DNA from 2 places in the Micromonospora cathayae genome. Region 1 is predicted to be linked to the other one. Evidence: predicted binding sites of a transcription regulator. Region 1 holds the regulator's gene; the other holds the start of a gene.

Region 1 (9,797 bases):
CGTCCGGCGCAGCCTCGGCAACGGCTACGTGGTCATCGACACCCAGCAGGCCGCGCAGTACAGCGTGCTGCGGATCATGACCCACGAGATCGGCCACATCCTCGGCCTGCCGGACAACTACAACGGCCAGTGCTACCTGCTCATGTCCGGCGGCAGCGCCGGCACCGGCTGCACCAACCCGTACCCGTACACCACCGAGGCCCAGCAGGTGGACCGGAACTTCGGTGGCTTCGCCGCCACCGGCAGCCAGGTCTTCCGGAACAGCTGGCCGGCGCCGGCCGCCATCGGCTGACCGACGCGACACCCCGGGGGCCGGTCCCGCGCCGGCCCCCGCAGGGGCGTCCCGCACCCGGCCCCGGGGCGGTCGCCGCACCTGCACCCGGGAGCTGTCGCGGACCTGCCCCCGGGACGGTCGCCGCACCTGCTCCGGCCCGTCGGCCGGCCCGGTCAGCCCCGGGTCGGCCAGCGTACGTCGTACCCGTCGAAGGTCTGCTGGTCGCGGGTGAACCGGTAGGTCGCCCAGTGCATCCGGCGCACCGCGCCCCGCTCGTCCCGGGTCAGCCGCAGCAGCTCGCCGACCTCCCGCCCGGAGACCGTCCGCAACACGTCCGGCCGGTCCGGCAGCGGCGCGAACACCGCCGCCGGCTTGCCCGGCGGATCCTCCGCCCGCCGCGCCCGCAGCGCGCCGTCGCGCCAGAAGAAGACGTACTCGAACCCCTCGCCCCACCAGCGCCCCAGCAGGTCCCGGTACGCCTCGGGCGCGGGCTCGCCCGGCGACCACGGCTCGATCTCGGCCGGATCGTGCTCCACCGACGCGGTGAGCAGCCGGTGCGGCAGGTCGAAGATCGCCGCGGCGGTACCCGCCGACCCGAGCACCGCGCAGCCCATCGCCCCCGGTGTCCCGTCGCCGCCGCGCCGGCCGTACACCGAGGCGAGGAAGCCCGGCATCGCCCCGTCGTGCCCGACGTGCACCACCCGGTGCGGCTGCGGCACCAGGATCAGGCCCAGCCCGAAGCCGTCCCCCCAGGTGGCCTCGTCGGTGAGGGTGAGCGGCCAGCGCATCTCGTCCAGGGTGGCCGGGGCCAGCACCGCCGCCCTCGGGTCCAACGCCGCCGGGTCCGCCAGGAAGGCCGCCCACCGGGCCATGTCGGCGGCGGTACTCCACAGCTGCGCCGCCGGACCGACCGCGCCGAAATCCGTCGGCGGCTCCGGCCGGACGTGGTCGGAGTAGGCGTCCACCAGGAACCCGGTGGCCGCGTACGGACCGGGCCGGGTGGTGGTGGCGGCCAACCCCAGCGGGGTGAGGATCCGGTCGGCGAGCACCTCCACCCAGGTCCCGCCGCGCAGCCGCCCGACCAGCTCCCCGAGCAGCGCCATGCCCAGGTTCGAGTAGTGGAACCGGCGGGCCGGCGGCAACACCCGCTCGGCGCGGTCCAGATCGGCCAGGAGCTGGGCCGTACCGGGAGCGCGCAGCGTGTCCCAGATGTCGCCGTACGGCTCCCGTTGCAGGCCGGAGGTGTGCGACAGCAGCCGGCGCACGGTCAGCTCACCGTGCGCCGGCAGGTCGAGATGCCGTCCCACCGGGTCGTCGAGGTCGAGCAGCCCGTCGTCCCGGCACTGGAGCACCAGTACGGCGGTGAAGGTCTTGGTGACCGACCCGATCCGGAACGGGGTCTGCGGGGTCAGCGGGGCGTCGTTGCCGGTGCCGCCGACCGTGAGCTGCCAGAGTGGCCGGTCCGCCCGGTGCAACGCCACCGACAGCGCCGGCACCCGGGCCCCGGCCTGCACCTGCCGCACCATCCGGCCCAGCCGCGCGTTGATCTCCACCACGCCGCCAGTCTAGGGAGGAACCCCGGCGACGTCAGCGGGCGAGCATCGGGCCGAGCGGGGCGCCACCGAGCAGGTGCGCGTGCACGTGGAAGACCTCCTGGCCGCCGTACCCGCCGGTGTTGAACATCAACCGGAAGCCGTCCGCGAGCAGCCCCTCGGCCTCGGCCACCTCGGCGGCCGTGGCGAGCACCTGCCCGGCCAGCTCCGGGTCGCCCTGACCCAGGGTGGCCACGTCGGCGTAGTGCACCTTCGGGATCACCAACACGTGCACCGGGGCCTTCGGGTCGATGTCCCGGAAGGCCAGGGTGGTGTCGGTCTCCCGGACGATGGTGGCCGGGATCTCCCCGGCGACGATGCGGCAGAAGAGGCAGTCGTTGGTCACCGGGGCATGGTAGGCCGTCCCGGCAGCACTGTCCGGCATGATGTGGCGCGTGACTTCACGGGCGGTACTGGTGACGGGGGCCTCGCGCGGGATCGGCCGCGCGGTGGCGCGGGTGTTCGCGGCCGGCGGGGACCGGGTGGCGATCCACCACCGGGACTCGGCGGAGCTGGCCGACCAGCTCCGCGCCGAACTCCCCGGCGACGGGCACCTGGTGGTGCGGGCCGACCTGGCCGACCCGGACGCGGTCCGGGCGATGGTGGACCAGGCGGCCGACCGGCTCGGCGGGCTGGACGTCCTGGTCAACAACGCCGGGGTGTTCGGGCCGGCGGACCCGCCGCACCCGGTCTTCGAGACCAGCTACGAGCAGTGGCGGCAGCGGTGGCGGGAGGTCGTCGACACCAACCTGCTCGGCGCGGCCAACGCCTCCTGGTGTGCCGCCCAGCACATGCGTGCCCGGGGCGGGCGGATCGTCAACGTCTCGTCCCGGGGCGCGTTCCGCGGCGAACCGGGCAACCCGGCGTACGGGGCGAGCAAGGCGGGACTGAACGCGCTGGGTCAGTCCCTGGCGGTGGCGCTGGCCCCGTACGGCATCGCGGTGGCGACGGTGGCCCCCGGCTTCGTCGAGACCGACATGACCAACGAGCACCTCAAGTCGCCCCGGGGCGACGCGGTACGCGCGCAGAGCCCGTTCGGACGGGTGGCCCGGCCCGAGGAGATCGCCGCCGCCGTGCACTGGTTGGCGTCCCCGGCCGCGGAGTGGGCCTCGGGCACGATCGTGGACCTCAACGGCGCGTCCTACCTGCGGACCTGACCGGTTGCCGGCCAGCCGTGCGGTGCGCGTCGTTTTCCCCGTTCCGGGGACGGCTGACCGGGGTCGTCACGGGGTAAGGACTCCGCCATGAGCGACCCTGCCCTGCTGGACCTCACCGCCGACTACCAGGTGGTCGACGGTCACGACGACGATCCGGTCCTGCTCCGCCCGGACGGTGGCCCGGTGGACACCTGGCGGGAGGACTACCCGTACGACGAGCGGATGGCGCGCGACGACTACGACCAGCAGAAGCGCCTCCTCCAGATCGAACTCCTCAAGCTCCAGGACTGGATCAAGGAGAGCGGTGAGCGGCTGCTGATCCTCTTCGAGGGACGGGACGCGGCCGGCAAGGGCGGCACCATCAAACGCTTCATGGAGCACCTGAACCCGCGCGGGGCCAAGGTGGTGGCGCTGGTCAAGCCGAACGACCGGGAGTCCACCCAGTGGTACTTCCAGCGGTGGATCGCGCACCTGCCGGCGGCCGGCGAGATCGTGCTGTTCGACCGGTCCTGGTACAACCGGGCCGGGGTGGAGCGGGTGATGGGCTTCTGCACCCGCAAGGAGTACCTGGAGTTCCTCCGGCAGGTCCCCGAGCTGGAGCGGATGCTGGCCCGCTCCGGCATCCGGCTGGTCAAGTTCTGGTTCTCGGTCTCCCAGAACGAGCAGCGCACCCGGTTCGCCATCCGTCAGGTCGACCCGGTACGCCAGTGGAAGCTCTCCCCGATGGACCTGGCCTCGCTCGACAAGTGGGACGAGTACACCGAGGCGAAGGAGGCGATGTTCTTCTACACCGACACCGCCGACGCGCCGTGGACCGTGGTGAAGAGCAACGACAAGAAGCGCGCCCGGCTGGAGGCGATGCGGCACGTGCTGCACCGCTTCGACTACACCGGCAAGGACCCGGAGGTGGTGGGGGTGCCCGACCCGCTCATCGTCGGCCCGGCCGGTCTGGACCTGCGCCCCGACGAGGAGGTTGTGCAGATCTTCCCCCGGCTGTGACCCGTACGCCCCGCCCGGCCCGCCGGGTGGGCGTCACCAGTGGGCGAGGCGGGTGGCGAGCACGCTGAGGGCGGCCACCCCGGCGGTCGAGGTGCGCAGCACCGTCGGGCCGAGCCGTACCGGCCGGGCACCGGCGGCGGTGAACGCGTCCCGTTCGGCCGGCGCGATGCCGCCCTCCGGGCCCACCACCAGCACGATCTCACCGGTCGGGGGCAGGTCGACGGTGGTCAGCCGGTCCTCGGCCTCTTCGTGCAGCACGAACCCGGCGGTGGCCCCGGAGATCCGCCGGGCCACCGTGGCGGTGGACTCGTCCGGGGCCCCGGCCACCACCGGCAGCCAGGCCCGGCGGGCCTGCTTGGCCGCCTCCCGGGCGGTCGCGGCCCACTTCTCCCGGGCCCGTACGCCCCGCTCGCCGCGCCACTGCGACACCGAACGGGACGCCGCCCAGGGCACGATCTCGTCCACGCCGACCTCGGTCATCGCCTGCACGGCCAGCTCGCCCCGGTCGCCCTTGGCGATGCCCTGCACCACCACCAGCCGGGGCACGGACGCGTCGACGTACCCCCGGGAGGTGATCCTGACGTCCAGGGTGCCCCGGCCGACGGCGGTGACCACGGCGGCGGCGGTGCCGCCCCGGCCGTCACCGAGCAGCAGTTCCTCGCCGACCCGTAGCCGCTGCACGGTGGCCGCGTGGTGGCCCTCCGGGCCGTCCAGGGTGAGCGTGTCGGCGGTGGGCAGCGCCTCGACCAGGAACAGCGGCGCCGACACTCAGGCGTGCCCGTTGAACGCGTCGCGCATCCGGGAGAAGAAGCCGCCCTGCTTGCTCAGCTCGGCGACCTCCTCACCGCGGGTCTTGGCGAACTCGCGCAGCATCCGCTCCTGCTCGGCGTCGAGCTTGGTCGGGGTCCGCACGTCCAGGTGGACGTAGAGGTCGCCCCGGCCGGTGCCGCGCAGGTGCGGTACGCCCCGGGCGCGCAGCCGCAGCGTGCTGCCCGGCTGGGTGCCCGGTTTGACGTCGACGGGCTCCTCGCTGTCCAGCGTCTTGATGGTCAGCCGGGTGCCGAGCGCCGCCGCCGTCATCGGCACGGTGACCCGGCAGTGCAGGTCGTCGCCCTTGCGGGAGTACACGTCGTGCGGGCGCTCGTGGATCTCGACGTACAGGTCGCCGGCGGTGCCGCCACCGGGGCCCACCTCGCCCTGCTGGGCCAGCCGGATCCGCATGCCGTCCTCCACCCCGGCGGGGATCTTGACGGTGAGCGAGCGGCGGGTACGCACCCGGCCGTCCCCGGCACAGGTCGGGCAGGGGTGCGGGATGGTGGTGCCGTACCCCTGGCAGACCGTGCACGGCCGGGCCGAGACGACCTGGCCGAGGAAGGTGCGCTGCACCGACTGCACCTCGCCCCGCCCGCCGCACGCCTCGCAGGTGGCGAGGTGGGTGCCGGCGGCGGTGCCGGCCCCGGAGCAGGTGGTGCAGAGCACGGCGGTGTCGACGGTGATCGGCGCTTCGACGCCGAACGCGGTCTCGTGCAGGTCCAGTTCCAGCCGGAGGATCGCGTCGGCTCCCGGTCGGGTACGCGGACGTGGCCCGCGCGACCCGGCGGCCCCGCCGAAGAAGGCGTCCATGATGTCCTGGAAGCCGACGAACGGCCCGGCCCCGCCGGGGCCGCCCGCGCCGGCCCCGCCGCCGCCCGGGGCGAGCGGGTCCCCACCCAGGTCGACGATCTGCCGCTTCCGGTCGTCCGAGAGGACCTCGTACGCGGCGTTGATGTCCTTGAACTTCTCCTGGGCCTCCGGGTCCGGATTCACGTCCGGGTGGAACTGCCGCGCCAACTTGCGGTAGGCGCGCTTGATCTCGTCGTCGGAGGCGTCCCGGCTGACACCGAGAATGCCGTAGTAGTCCCTGGCCACTGCGTTCCGTGTCCTCATGTTCGTCTCGCGTTGCGCCGGTCGTCGGCCGGGTCGGCCGTCGGCCCCTGACTGGTCAGTTCTGGGCCAGCAGCTCGCCCACGTAGCGTGCCACGGCGCGTACCGTGGCGATGGTGCCGGGGTAGTCCATCCGGGTCGGCCCGAGCACGCCCAGCCCACCGACGATGGTGGCACCCGGACCGTAGCCCGTGCTCACCACCGAGGCACCCCGAAGGTTGTCGATCTCGTTCTCGTCGCCGATGCGGATCCGCGTCGCGCTCGGCTCGACCTCGCCGATCAGCTTGAGCAGGACCACCTCCTCCTCGAGCGCCTCCAGGATCGGCCGCAGCGAACCCTGGAAGTCCAGCAGGCCGCCCCGGGTGAGGTTGGCCGTGCCGGCCAGCGCGATCCGCTCCTCGTGCCGCTCGACCAGCGTCTCCAGCAGCACCGTGGAGAGCGTGGTCATCGCCGGCCGCAAGCCGGGCCGGATCTCCTCGACCAGCGCCTGTACCAGCGGCGGGGTGTCCGAGAGCCGGGTGCCGACGAGCTTCTCGTTGACCAGCCGACGCAGGTCGGTGACGTCCTCGACGGGGACCGGGGCGGGCAGTTCGACCAGCCGCTGCTCGACCCGGCCGGTGTCGGCGATCATGACCAGCATCAACCGGGTGGTGGAGATCGGCACCAGCTCCAGGTGCCGCACCGAGGAGCGGGCCAGCGACGGGTACTGCACCACCGCGACCTGGCGGGTGAGCTGCGCGAGCAGCCGGACCGTACGGTGCACGACGTCGTCCAGGTCGACCGCGCCGACCAGGAAGCGCTCGATGGCCCGCCGCTCGGCCGGGCTGAGTGGCTTGACCCGGGAGAGCCGGTCGACGAAGAGCCGGTAGCCCCGGTCGGTGGGCACCCGGCCGGCGCTGGTGTGCGGCTGGCGGATGTAGCCCTCCTCCTCCAGCACGGCCATGTCGTTGCGGACGGTGGCCGGGGACACGCCGAGCTGGTGCCGCTCGACCAGCGCCTTGCTGCCGACCGGCTCCTGGGTCGCGACGTAGTCCTCGACGATCGCGCGCAGCACGGCGAGCTTGCGGTCGTCGAGACCCACTCTCCCCACCTCCCACGCGTGCCGGTCCACGCCCGGTCCGGCTCCGCCACGCACGGCGGACCTGACCTGGACCGTGGCCCTGGCACTCGACTGTAGCGAGTGCCAGTCTACGTCGGTGCCCCCCGGGAACGCGATGATCGGTGTCGACCTGTGCCGCGCACCGCGCCGCCGTGGTGGCCGATCGGCCGGTGGACCCGACCGGTGTCCCGCTGGTACGACTTGCCGGATGCCCCTACCGTGACCTGCATGACTGAACCGCCTCGCCCGCCCGGAGCGGGCGACTCCGGCGGCTACCCGCCGGAGCCGACCGTCCCGCTCGCGCCCGGGTCCCCGTCGACGCCCGCGGAACCCACCGCACCACTGTCCGGCGCGCCAGGGGCGTCCGGGTATCCCCCGCCCGGCGGCTCCCCGCCGTCCGACGGCTGGCCGGCGCCCTCCTACGAGCCGCCCACCCGGCCCCACGAGGCCCCGTCCTACGAGCCGCCGACGCAGAGCTACGGCGCGCCGGGCCAGGAACCGCCGACCCAGAACTACGGCGCGCCGAGCTACGAGCCGCCGACCCAGAACTACGGGGCACCCTCCTACGAGCCGCCGACCCAGAGCTACGGGGCACCCTCCTACGAGCCGCCCGCCCCGGGCTACGGCACGGAACCGCCCGCGCCGGGGTACGGCGTGCCGGCCGACCACCCGACGTCCGGTGGGCACTTCGCCGCCGGGCAGCCGCCCACCGGCGACCCGGGCTACCCGCCGCCGGGCACCGCGCCCGGGGGTTACCCGCCGCCCGGGGGCCAGCCGCCGCCCGGTGCCGGGTACCCGCCCGCCGGCGGGCCGGCCGCGAGTGGCGCGACCAGCGGCGACGACCGGCTGTGGGCGACCCTCGCCCACGTCGGCGGGCCGATCGGCGTGGTGGTCGGCGGCAGCCTCTTCGGCTGGGTCGGCCCGCTGATCGTGCTGATGGTCCGGGGTCAGCAGTCCCCGGCGGTACGGGCGCACGCGGTGGCCGCGCTGAACTTCCAGATCACCTGGGCGATCGCCATCCTGGTCGGCTGGCTGCTCACCGCGATCACCTGCGGTCTGCTCTTCTTCATCCCGCTGCTGCTCGCCCTGGTGCCGATCGTGCTGGGCATCGTGGCCGCCCTCAAGGCGAACCAGGACCTGCTCTACCGCTACCCGGCGAGCCGGACCTTCGTACGGTGAGCGCCTCCCGGTCGGGTCCGGCACGTCCGGCACCCGACCGGGGGCGGCCGGTCCGCCGTCACGGCAGCAGGTCGCGGACCACGGCGTCGGCGAGCAGCCGGCCGCGCAGGGTCAGCACGGCCCGGCCCTGCGCGTACGCCGCCCCGTCGAGCAGGCCGGCGGCCCGCGCCCGGTCCGCGCCGGCCCGCCCGGCCGGGTCCAGCACGGTCAACGGCAGCCCGCTGGCGAGCCGCAGCCGCAGCATCACGTCCTCCATGTGCGCCTCGTCGGCGGTGAGGACCTCCCGGGCCAGGCCGGGTGACTCCCCCGCGGCCAGCCTCGCCGCGTACCCGCCGGGGTGCTTGACGTTCCACCAGCGTACCCCGCCGACGTGGCTGTGCGCCCCCGGGCCGAGGCCCCACCAGTCGCCGCCGGCCCAGTAGAGCAGGTTGTGCCGGCAGCGCGCCTGCGGCGTCCGGGCCCAGTTGGAGACCTCGTACCAGGAGAAACCGGCCGCGTCGAGGGCGGCCTCGGCGGCCAGGTAGCGGTCCGCCGCCACGTCGTCCGAGGGGTACGGCAGCTCGCCCCGCCGCATCCGGGCGGCCAGCCGGGTGCCCTCCTCCACGATCAGGGCGTACGCGCTGACGTGGTCCGCCCCGGCGGCGACCACCTGGTCGAGCGAGGCGGCGAAGTCCTCGGCCCGCTCCCCCGGCGTACCGTAGATCAGATCGAGGTTGACGTGGTCGAAACCGGCGTCGCGGGCCTCGACCGCGGCGGCGGTGGCCCGGCCGGCGGAGTGGGTGCGGTCCAGCACGGCGAGCACGCCCGGCGCGGCGGACTGCATGCCCAGCGAGATACGGGTGTAGCCGGCGGCCCGCAGCGTCTTGAGCGAGGCCGGGGTGACCGACTCCGGGTTGGCCTCGGTGGTCACCTCGGCGTCGGCGGCCAGCCCCCAGGTGCGGTCGACGGCGTCCAGGATGCGGGCCAGGTCGTCGGCGGGCAGCAGGGTGGGCGTGCCGCCGCCGACGAAGACGGTGTCGACGCGCGGTGGCGGGGTGTCGCCGAGGACCCGGGCGGCCAGCCGCAGCTCGGCCAGCACGGTGTCCGCGTACGTCTCCCGGCTGGCCCCGCCGCCGAGTTCGCTGGCGGTGTACGTGTTGAAGTCGCAGTAGCCGCAGCGGCTGGCGCAGAAGGGCACGTGGACGTACACCCCGAACCCACGGGCGCCGACCGCGCGTCGGGCGGTCGGCGGCAGCGAGCCGTCGGTCGGGACGGGTTCGCCTTCTGGAAGGACTCCGGGCATGGCCACTAGTCTGCCCGGCATGACCTCTCCCGACGCGCTGGTGCGGGTGTCGACGGACCGTGGGGTGACCACGCTCACCCTGGACAGCCCGCACAACCGCAACGCGCTCTCCACGCCCCTGATGACCGAGCTGCTCGACGGCCTCGCGGCGGCGGTGGCCGACGACACGGTGCGGGTGGTGGTGCTCGACCACACCGGCCCGGTCTTCTGCTCCGGGGCGGACCTGAAGGAGACCGCCGCCGCGTACGCCAGCGGGAGCGTGCCGGCCGGGAAGCTCGGCGACGTGCTGGCG
Region 2 (9,797 bases), 970 kb from region 1:
CCCACGAGCCCCAGCTCCGGGTGATCGACACCTGGAACGCGGCCAGCAACTCCTACATGATCGCGGTCAACGAGCAGATGGGCTTCCGGGCCGTCGACGCCTGGATGGAGTGGCAGCTCGACTTCTGACCACCGCCGCCAGCGCGGCACCGCCGGCCTGGTGACAGCCGTCGACCCGCTGGCTGCCAGCGGCCCGCTGGTCGCCGCCGGGCCGGCGGGTCCGCAGGGCCGCCAGCCACGGGCGCAGGGCCGGCTCGGGATATCCGCCGGCGGCCAGGCCGGCCCGCCGCTCGAACACGTTCCTGCCGCCGTACCCGCCGGTCAACGCGACCGACCAGGCGCAGGCCAGCCAGTACGCCGGCCAGAACAGCGGGCCGAGCCAGGCGTACTGGCCGGCGTGCCGCCGTTCGTGTCCGAGCAGGTCGGCCCGTGCCGGGTGCAGCAGCCACTCGGGCGGCCGGCGGGTCAGCACCACCGAACCGACCGTGAAGCACTGCTGCCGGGGCACCGGCAACCGGTACCGTCCGGCGACGATCAACCCGTCCGGCGTACGCCGCCGGGTGGTCCGGGCCAGCACCGCCAGCGCCAGGCCCACCACCGTGGTGCCGTTGAGCCAGGTGGCCGTGGTCCGCGCCCGCTGCCGCAGGCCGTCCCCCGTCGCGTGACCGCCCACCGCCGGTCGCCGTTCCTCTGCCGGTCGCCGTTCCTCTGCCGGTCGCCGTTCCTCTGCCGACCGCTGTTCCCCGGTCGGTCGCCGTCCCCTGTCGTGTCGCTCCCGCCGCACCGGTCAAGGATGCGCCGGACCACCGCCCCCGGCCACCCGACCAACGGCTCCTACCGGCCGGTCCGGGGCTGCGGCATGATGGCGGGCATGACGGAGACCCCGCATCCCCTGTACGCCACGCACGCCGACACCCTCGCCCGGGCGCTGACCGCGATCACGGAGCGCGGGTACTGGTCCGCCTACCCCGAATCCCCGAGCCCTCGGGTGTACGGCGAGACCGCCGCCGCCGACGGCCGGGCCGCCTTCGAGGCGTACCTCGGCGCGGACTTCCCCCTCGACCAGCCGGGCACCGGCGACCGGGTCGCCACCGAGGCGAGCCCGTTCGGGGTGCCCCTGGACGTGCGCTACCCGCACGCCAGCGCCGACGAACTGGTGGCCGCCGCCTCCGCCGCCCTGCCCGGCTGGCGGGACGCCGGCCCGCAGGCGCGTACCGGAGTCTGCCTGGAGATCCTGGCCCGGCTGCACCGGCGCATCTTCGAGCTGGCGAACGCGGTGCAGTACACCAGCGGGCAGGCGTTCGTGATGGCGTTCCAGGCCGGCGGCGCGCACGCGCTGGACCGGGCGCTGGAGGCGGTCGCGTACGCGTACGCCGAGATGACCCGGCACCCGGGGACGGCCCGGTGGGAGAAGCCGGTCGGCAAGGGCGAGCCGCTGCGGATGACCAAGACCTTCCACGTGGTGCCCCGGGGCGTCGCCCTGGTGATCGGCTGCAACACCTTCCCGACCTGGAACTCGTACCCCGGGCTGTTCGCCTCGCTGGTCACCGGCAACCCGGTGATCGTGAAGCCGCACCCGCGTGCGGTGCTGCCGCTGGCGATCACCGTCAAGGTGGCCCGGGAGGTGCTCGCCGAGGCCGGTTTCGACCCGAACCTGGTCCTGCTGGCCGCCGAGACCCCCGGCGAGAAGCTCGCCTCCGACCTGGCCCTGCACCCCGGCGTGAAGATCGTCGACTTCACCGGCTCCACCGAGTACGGCGACTGGCTGGAGCGGCACGCCCGGCAGGCGGCGGTCTACACCGAGAAGGCCGGGCTGAACACGGTCGTCATCGACTCCACCGACGACTTCGCCGGCATGTGCCGCAACCTCGGGTTCACGCTGACCCTCTACAGCGGCCAGATGTGCACCACCTCGCAGAACATCCTCATCCCCGCCGACGGGATCGACACCGACCAGGGGCACAAGAGCTTCGACGAGGTCGCGGCGGGCATCGCCGCGGCGGTCGGCAAGCTCACCGCCGACCCGGCCCGCGCCGTCGAGCTGACCGGCGCGATCGTCAACGACGGGGTGCTGGACCGGCTGGACGAGGCCGGCAAGCTCGGTGACGTCGTACTGGAGTCGCGTCCGCTGGAACACCCGGCGCACCCCGACGCGGTGGTCCGTACGCCGACCATCGTCAAGCTGGACGCGGACGCCACCGCGACCTACGGCAAGGAGTGGTTCGGGCCGATCTCCTTCGTCATCGCCACCGGGTCGACGGCGCGGAGCCTGGAGATCCTGCGTACCACGGTCGGCCAGAAGGGCGCGCTGACCGCCGCGGTCTACTCCACCGACGAGGCGGTGCTGGACGCGGCCGAGGCGGCGGCCGTCGATGCCGGTGTGCACCTGTCCGCCAACCTGACCGGCGGCGTCTTCGTCAACCAGTCGGCGGCCTACTCCGACTTCCACGGCAGCGGAGCCAACCCGGCCGCCAACGCCGCCCTCACCGACGGCGCGTACGTCGCCAACCGGTTCCGGATCGTCCAGAGCCGCCGCCCCGCCTGACCGGGCACCGTGGGGGTCCTTCCCGGGTCCGCGAAGGGCCCCCACCCGGCGTCCCGACCGGTCAGGCCGCCCGGCGCATCTGGAGTTCCCACAGCGCCGGGATCGTGGGGTGCGGGACACGTATCCCGGTGTCGGTGAAGCCCAGCCGCCGGTACGCCCGGTACGCCCGGTCGTTGCCGACCACCACCTCCAGCATCAGCTGCGGCCGACCGCACGCGCGGGACCAGGCCCCGACGCCGTCGACCAGGTCCGCCAGCAGCCCGGTGCCGCGCCAGGTCGGCGTGACGTAGACCGCGAACACCACGGTCACGTCCGGCTCGTCAGCTGCGGCGACGCCGCCCGCGTGGCCGACCAGTCGGTGTCCCCGCCGGTCTCCCCGGCCGCCTGCCGGGTGGTCTCCCGCATGGTCTCCCGGATGGTCCTGTGGCTCGGCGACGAACTGTGCCGTGTGCGAGCCACGCGAGGTGTACGCGATCCGCGCGGCGTACTCGGCGTGCGGACGGGCCGCGGCGTCCGCGAGCGTCTCCAGGAAGGCCAGTGGCGCGTCGGCGAGCATCTCCAGCCGCAGTGCCCGGACCCGGGCGGCGTCGGCCGGACGCACCCGGCGGACCGTGGCGGTGCCCGGGGCTGACCTGGCCGGATTTTGCGTCATGTCCGAATGCCTACCGCAGCGATGCTGGCCGATGCCCTCCCGGGTCGAGAGCTGCCCGTTACGCCCCATTTTGGGGTCGTGCGCTGCGGTCACGCTTCGTGTAGCGTGCGATTTCGGTCACCGTACATCGGCCGCTCCCGGCCGGTGTGAAACACGGTTGTTCCGATGCCGGCTGCCCGCTGGCGTCGGGGGTTGCGTGTCGCCCAGCGAAGTGAGGAAGTGCACCGTGGCGCAAGGCACCGTCAAGTGGTTCAACGCCGAAAAGGGCTACGGCTTCATCGCCGTCGACGGAGGGCAGGACGTCTTCGTCCACTTCTCCGCGATCGAGATGGACGGCTACAAGGCGCTGGACGACGGGCAGCGGGTCGAGTTCGAGATCGCTCAGGGGCAGAAGGGCCCGCAGGCCGAGCGGGTGCGCGTCATCGCCTGAGCGCCGACCACGGGGGTGGCGGGGCGGTGACGACGCCGTCGCGCCGAAGCAGACGGGGTCGTTCGGTGACGAACGCCAGAGGCGTCCGTGCCCGACCGGCCCACGTGGAGTCCGCCCGGATCCGAACCGTCGGAGCCGGGCGAACCGCGATCGACGGGTTACGGGCCTGACATCGGCCGATGCCGCCAACGGCCTGTGCCCTGCCGGTTCTGTGTCTGCTCCGATGGCCGCAGGGAGCGGGCCAGCGCGGCACGTTTGCTGCGCGGCGTCTGCCCTGCCGGTTCTGTGTCTGCTCCGACGGCTCTGAGCCGGCTCTGCTGGTCTGTGTCCGCCTGCCGGTTCTGGGCTCGTTGGCCGTGGCGGGCGGGCGGACCCGGTGTGCACCCTGGGGTGCGTGGGTGGATCACCCTCGTCCGGGTCGGGTGCCCTGGACTCTGGCTGGCCATCTCCCGACACTGGACCGCCGGTCCGGCGTCGCCTGTCGCCTGTCGCCTGGCCCCGAGACCTCTCACCCATTCCCGGCGTCCGCCTCTCACCTCGCCCGGGGCCTCTCGCCTTGCCCTGGGCTTCCTGCCTTGCCCGGGGCGTCTTTGCCTCGCCCGGGTCTCTCGCCTCGCCCCGGCCTCTTGCCTCGCCCGGGTCTCTCGCCTCGCCCAGCCTCTTGCCCGGCTCTGGGGCGCACTCCTCTGCGCCCGGCCGGGCCGGTCGCCTGGTACTGAAGGCCGCTTTCCGTCCGTGGTTGTGCTGCCTGGCCCGTCGCTGCTTACCTGTCGTTCCGCTCGGCTCGTCGTTCCGCTTGGCCCGTCGCTGCTTGGCCGATCGTGGCCGTGCTACTCGGCCCGTCGTCCCCTTCGGCTCCGGCTCCCGTCAGCGCCGGGTGGAGGTGGCGGGGACGGGAGAGGGGGGCGGAGAGCGATCGTGCTTGCACTCGGCAGGGGAGAGTGCTAAACAAGTCATTGGCACTCGCATGATGTGAGTGCCAATGGTCGGGGCGGTAGGGCCACGGCCACGCGGCGCGAGCGGCGTGGCACATGGCCGGTCGTCGCGGGCTATCCGGCCCGGCCGACGGACGTCGTCGTCGCCAGGTGGCGACGTCCCAAGGTGCGTACACCAGGCGGCCCATCCGGGACACACACTCGGGTGGCCCGTGAGTGTCCAGGAGGACAACGCCGTATGGCCAAGATGATCGCGTTCGACGAGGAGGCCCGCCGGGGCCTCGAGCGGGGCATGAACCAGCTCGCCGACGCCGTGAAGGTGACCCTCGGCCCCAAGGGCCGTAACGTCGTGCTCGAGAAGAAGTGGGGTGCCCCCACCATCACCAACGATGGTGTGAGCATCGCCAAGGAGATCGAGCTCGAGGACCCGTACGAGAAGATCGGTGCCGAGCTGGTCAAGGAGGTCGCCAAGAAGACCGACGACGTGGCCGGCGACGGCACGACGACGGCGACCGTTCTGGCCCAGGCCCTCGTCCGCGAGGGTCTGCGCAACGTGGCCGCAGGTGCCAACCCGATGGCCCTGAAGCGGGGCATCGAGGCCGCCGTCTCCAGCGTCTCGGAGGAGCTGTCGAAGCTCGCCAAGGACGTGGAGACCAAGGAGCAGATCGCCTCCACCGCCTCCATCTCGGCTGGTGACAGCAGCGTCGGCGAGATCATCGCCGAGGCGATGGACAAGGTCGGCAAGGAAGGCGTCATCACCGTCGAGGAGAGCAACACCTTCGGGCTGGAGCTGGAGCTCACCGAGGGCATGCGCTTCGACAAGGGCTACATCTCCGCGTACTTCATGACCGACCCGGAGCGTATGGAGGCCGTCTTCGACGACCCGTACATCCTGATCGTCAACAGCAAGATCTCGTCGGTCAAGGACCTGCTCCCGATCCTGGAGAAGGTCATGCAGGGCGGCAAGCCGCTGCTGATCATCGCCGAGGACATCGAGGGCGAGGCCCTGGCCACCCTGGTCGTCAACAAGGTGCGGGGCACCTTCAAGTCGGTCGCCGTCAAGGCGCCGGGCTTCGGTGACCGCCGCAAGGCCATGCTGGGCGACATCGCCATCCTCACCGGTGGCCAGGTCATCAGCGAGGAGGTCGGCCTCAAGCTGGACGCCGTCGGCGTCGACATGCTGGGCCGGGCCCGCAAGGTCGTGGTGACCAAGGACGAGACCACCATCGTCGACGGTGCCGGTGACGCCGAGCAGATCCAGGGCCGGGTGAACCAGATCCGGGCCGAGATCGACAAGAGCGACTCCGACTACGACCGCGAGAAGCTGCAGGAGCGCCTGGCCAAGCTGGCCGGCGGTGTTGCGGTGATCAAGGTCGGCGCGGCCACCGAGGTCGAGCTGAAGGAGCGCAAGCACCGCATCGAGGACGCCGTCCGCAACGCGAAGGCCGCCGTCGAGGAGGGCATCGTCCCGGGTGGTGGCGTCGCGCTGGTGCAGGCCGGCAAGACCGCCTTCGACAAGCTCGACCTGGTCGGCGACGAGGCGACCGGTGCGCAGATCGTCAAGATCGCGCTGGACGCCCCGCTGCGTCAGATCGCCGTCAACGCCGGCCTCGAGGGTGGCGTCGTCGTGGAGCGGGTCCGCAACCTCGACGCGGGTCACGGCCTCAACGCCGCGACCGGCGAGTACGTGGACCTGCTGGCCGCCGGCATCATCGACCCGGCCAAGGTGACCCGGTCGGCGCTGCAGAACGCCTCGTCGATCGCGGCGCTCTTCCTCACCACCGAGGCTGTCGTGGCCGACAAGCCGGAGAAGACCCCGGCCGCCCCGGCTGGCCCGGGTGGCGGGGACATGGACTTCTGAGTCCGGTTCCGACACACGCCGAAAGGGCGGGCCGCGTCAGCGGCCCGCCCTTTCCGCTGCCCGGGCTCCGATGCGACCGGGGCGGGACCGGGGCAGCCCGGTTCGGCTCCCGGCCCCGGAACGGCCCCAGCCCCGCAGCCCGTCGAGGGCGCGAACCGGTCCGGACGGCCGCGAGCGGGTGGCGAGCCCAGGGGAGCTGTCGTCAGTAGCATCGCCTCATGCCGACTGAGATCGTCTTCGAGACGCACTCGTGGAGCGAGGACAACGAGCGAGGTCTTGCCACCGGATGGCTGCCGGGTCGGTTGTCCGCCAGGGGACGGGCACTGGCAGCCGAACTCGGTCGGCGCAGGCGGAGCGACGGCATCGTGGCGGTGTTCGTCTCGGACCTGGGACGGGCGGTGGAGACGGCCGACGTGGCCTTCGCGGGAACCACGATTCCGGTGCTGCACGACTGGCGGCTGCGGGAGTGTGACTACGGGGAGCGGAACGGCATGCCGGCCGCCGAACTGCACGGCCGGCGCAGCCGGTACCTCGACCGTCCCTACCCCGGTGGTGAGAGCTGGCGACAGGCCGTGCACCGGGTCGGGCGCTTTCTCGACGACCTGTCGCTGCGGTGGGCGGGCCAACGGGTCCTGGTGATCGGACACGTCGCCACCCGGTGGGGCCTCGACCATCGGATCGACGGGGCCCGGCTGGAGGACCTGGTGGACGCCGACTTCGGCTGGCGCGAGGGCTGGGAGTACCGGATGACGGACCCCCACGATCCGCAGGACCCCCGCTAGGCCGGTCAGCTCACCCGCGCGCCGCCCGGACGGCGGCGTACGCGTCGACCAGGCCGGCGCCGGCGACGTCCTGTTCGTCGCCGCAGGGGCGGGCAGCCTCGGTGGAGGTCCGGGGCAGCTGGACCGGGGTGGCGGTGTCCCGGAGGAGTCGCCGGGTGCGCTCCAGGTCGCCGACGAGCGCCGGGTTCGCCGACCACATCAGCGCCACCACCCCGGCCACCTGCGGCGTCGCCATCGAGGTGCCGTCCAGCAGGGAGTACCCGCCGCCCGGCATCGCCGAGCGGACCGCCGCGCCGGGAGCCACCAGGTCCGGCTTGCCGCCACCGGGTACCGGGCCACGGCTGGAGAAGTCGGTGACCCGGCGGGACCGGTCGACCGCGCCGACGGTGAACACCTCCGGGTACATCGCCGGCGGGTCGTCGATGGAGGCGCAGGACGGGCCGGTGTTGCCGGCCGCCGCCACCACGAAGACGCCGGCCGCCTCGAAGGCGGTGGCGGCCGGGCGCAGCGCGGCCGGGTCGCAGCCCTCGATGATCGGGCAGCCCCACGAGTTGGTCAGCACCTGCGGTGCCCGTTCCGGCCGGCCGTCGGTGAACGGGTCACCGCCGGGCGGGAACGGGGCCAGCATGAACTGGAGACAGTCCAGGTAGCGGGCCGGGCTGCCGAGGTTACGGTCGAGGTTCACGCAGCTCGTCCAGGTCGCCCCGGGCGCGACGCCGATGCCGCCCCGGCCGACCGCGCTGCCCAGGGTGTGCGTACCGTGCCCGCCCTTGTCCCGTGGCGTGCGGCTGGCGTCCCACGGGTCGTACCAGGAGTCGTCGCCGCCCCGGAAACCGGCGGACAGGGCCGGATGCCCGGCGTCCGCCCCGGAGTCCGAGCTGCCCACGGTGATCCCGGCCCCCTCCACGCCCAGCTCCGACCAGACCCGGTCCGCGCCGATCATGCGGATGTTCCACTCCGGGCCGGTCGGGGCTGTGGCGTCACCCCGGCTGGTACCGGCCGGGGCCGGCAACGGACGCAGCCGCTGGCTGACCAGCACCCGGTCCACCTCGGGACGGCTGGACAGCCAGGTGCGGATTCCCGGCCCGCCGTCCACCTCGATCGCGTTGACCAGGTAGTACGACGTGTACGACAGCCGGACCCGGTCCAGGCTGCGGCGCAGGTCGGCCTGGGTGCGGTCGGCGGTGGCGACCAGCCGCCGGTAGACCTCGCGGACCCGGGCGTCCCGCCCGGCCGGCCCGGTGCCGGTAGGGACGTCCCGCAGGTCGGCCTGCTCCCGCAACACCACCAGCAGGCGTTCGCCGTGCAGACCCGGTTTGCCGGGGCCGGCGTACACCAGGGCACCGGCGACCAGCAGGACCCCGACGGTGACCGCGGCGACCGTACGGGTGGGCGCGCGGCGGGGTAGCACGAGGCCGTACCCGACGGCGAGCCCGAGCGCGACGACCAGGCCGGCTCCGGCGGTCACCGCCACCCAGTACGGCACGTCCCGGGTGGTGGTCAGCAGCAGGCTGACCTCCTCCGGGTCGGTGCCGGCCAGCGGACCGAGGACCGCGAGCCCGACCAGCCAGCGCACCGGGGCGGAACCGGCCGGCCGGCCGGTGCGGTCGGTGGGAGCCTGGAGCGCGGCGAGCACGAAACCGACCGGCGGCAGCGTCAGCAGCAGGGCGAGCGAGGTACCGGAGTGTCCGGTGCCGGCGGCGAGCAGGAGCAGGGTCACCCCGGCGACCAGGCCACCGACCAGCACCAGCCGGGCCGGGCGGCGGTCGGGACCGGCCCCGAACGAGGTCCAGAACCCGACGTCCAGCAGGGCCCCGGCGAGCGCGCCGACGGCCGCCGCCGCGGCCACCGCGAGCACCGTCTCCAGCAGCCCGCCGAGTGCCCCCAGCCACAGCCAGGGCAGCAGCAGGACCAGACCGGCGGCGACCGCGAGCAGGGTGACCCCGCCGGTCCCGCCGGTACCACCCGGCTCGGTGACCTCGACGGTCCCGCCCGGCCCGCCGGACCGGCCTGGCCCGGTGGTTTCGGCCGCCGGGAGTCGGCGGCCCCGGGCGAGCAGGCGGGTGGCGACGACGGCGGTCAGCGCGGCGACGACGGCGAGCGCGGCGAGGTACGCCTCGTGGTGCACCGGCGGGATCGTCCGCAGCAGCCCGAGCGCGCCCAGCGCCAGTGCCCCGGCCAGCCAGCACCGGCCGGCGGTACGCACCGACCCGGAGCGGGGTACCAGGGCGAGCAGCAGGGCGGGCACCCCGACCAGGAGGATCGTCAGCAGCGACACCACCGGCCAGAGCCAGACCGGCCGGTCCGCCCCGGTGGCGAGCATGACCTGCTCGACCAGCCAGCCGACCACCTGCGGGAGCAGTACCACCGCGACGGTCCAGCAGCCGACCAGGACGGCCGCGACCACCGGCAACGCCCCGGGCGGGGCCGGCGCGGGCGGGGGTACGGGCGGTCCGAACGGGGGAGCGGGCTGCATGACCGTACGGTACGGCCCCGTTCCCGGGCGTGCCGCCCAGGTACGGGGCCGTCCCCGGGCGTGCCGGCCAGGTACGGCTCCGGACCGGAACGCGCCGGCCGGCTCCGGTGCGGTTCC

The links. Region 1 encodes HrcA, which represses chaperone genes, less so after heat shock. Its sites were predicted from a motif close to GGTTNGCACNCTCNNNNNGAGNGTGCNAACC; they were not measured.
Region 2: the regulator HrcA is predicted to act here: its motif matches at 4,581-4,611, upstream of groL (chaperonin GroEL).

What each region holds. Positions count from the first base shown of each region.
Region 1 is NZ_CP118615.1:7,036,374-7,046,170, forward strand. It holds gene PVK37_RS30910 (snapalysin family zinc-dependent metalloprotease) at 1-292, shown strand, start outside; gene PVK37_RS30915 (serine hydrolase domain-containing protein) at 448-1,800, opposite strand; gene PVK37_RS30920 (histidine triad nucleotide-binding protein) at 1,862-2,251, opposite strand; gene PVK37_RS30925 (SDR family NAD(P)-dependent oxidoreductase) at 2,262-3,023, shown strand; gene ppk2 (polyphosphate kinase 2) at 3,111-4,022, shown strand; gene PVK37_RS30935 (16S rRNA (uracil(1498)-N(3))-methyltransferase) at 4,056-4,790, opposite strand; gene dnaJ (molecular chaperone DnaJ) at 4,791-5,930, opposite strand; gene hrcA (heat-inducible transcriptional repressor HrcA) at 6,004-7,026, opposite strand; gene PVK37_RS30950 (DUF4870 domain-containing protein) at 7,273-8,223, shown strand; gene hemW (radical SAM family heme chaperone HemW) at 8,282-9,505, opposite strand; gene PVK37_RS30960 (enoyl-CoA hydratase-related protein) at 9,525-9,797, shown strand, end outside.
Region 2 is NZ_CP118615.1:807,463-817,259, reverse strand. It holds gene PVK37_RS03835 (GNAT family N-acetyltransferase) at 1-128, shown strand, start outside; gene PVK37_RS03830 (hypothetical protein) at 67-672, opposite strand; gene paaN (phenylacetic acid degradation protein PaaN) at 871-2,544, shown strand; gene PVK37_RS03820 (GNAT family N-acetyltransferase) at 2,606-3,196, opposite strand; gene PVK37_RS03815 (cold-shock protein) at 3,423-3,626, shown strand; gene groL (chaperonin GroEL) at 4,800-6,422, shown strand; gene PVK37_RS03805 (histidine phosphatase family protein) at 6,641-7,204, shown strand; gene PVK37_RS03800 (S8 family serine peptidase) at 7,215-9,680, opposite strand.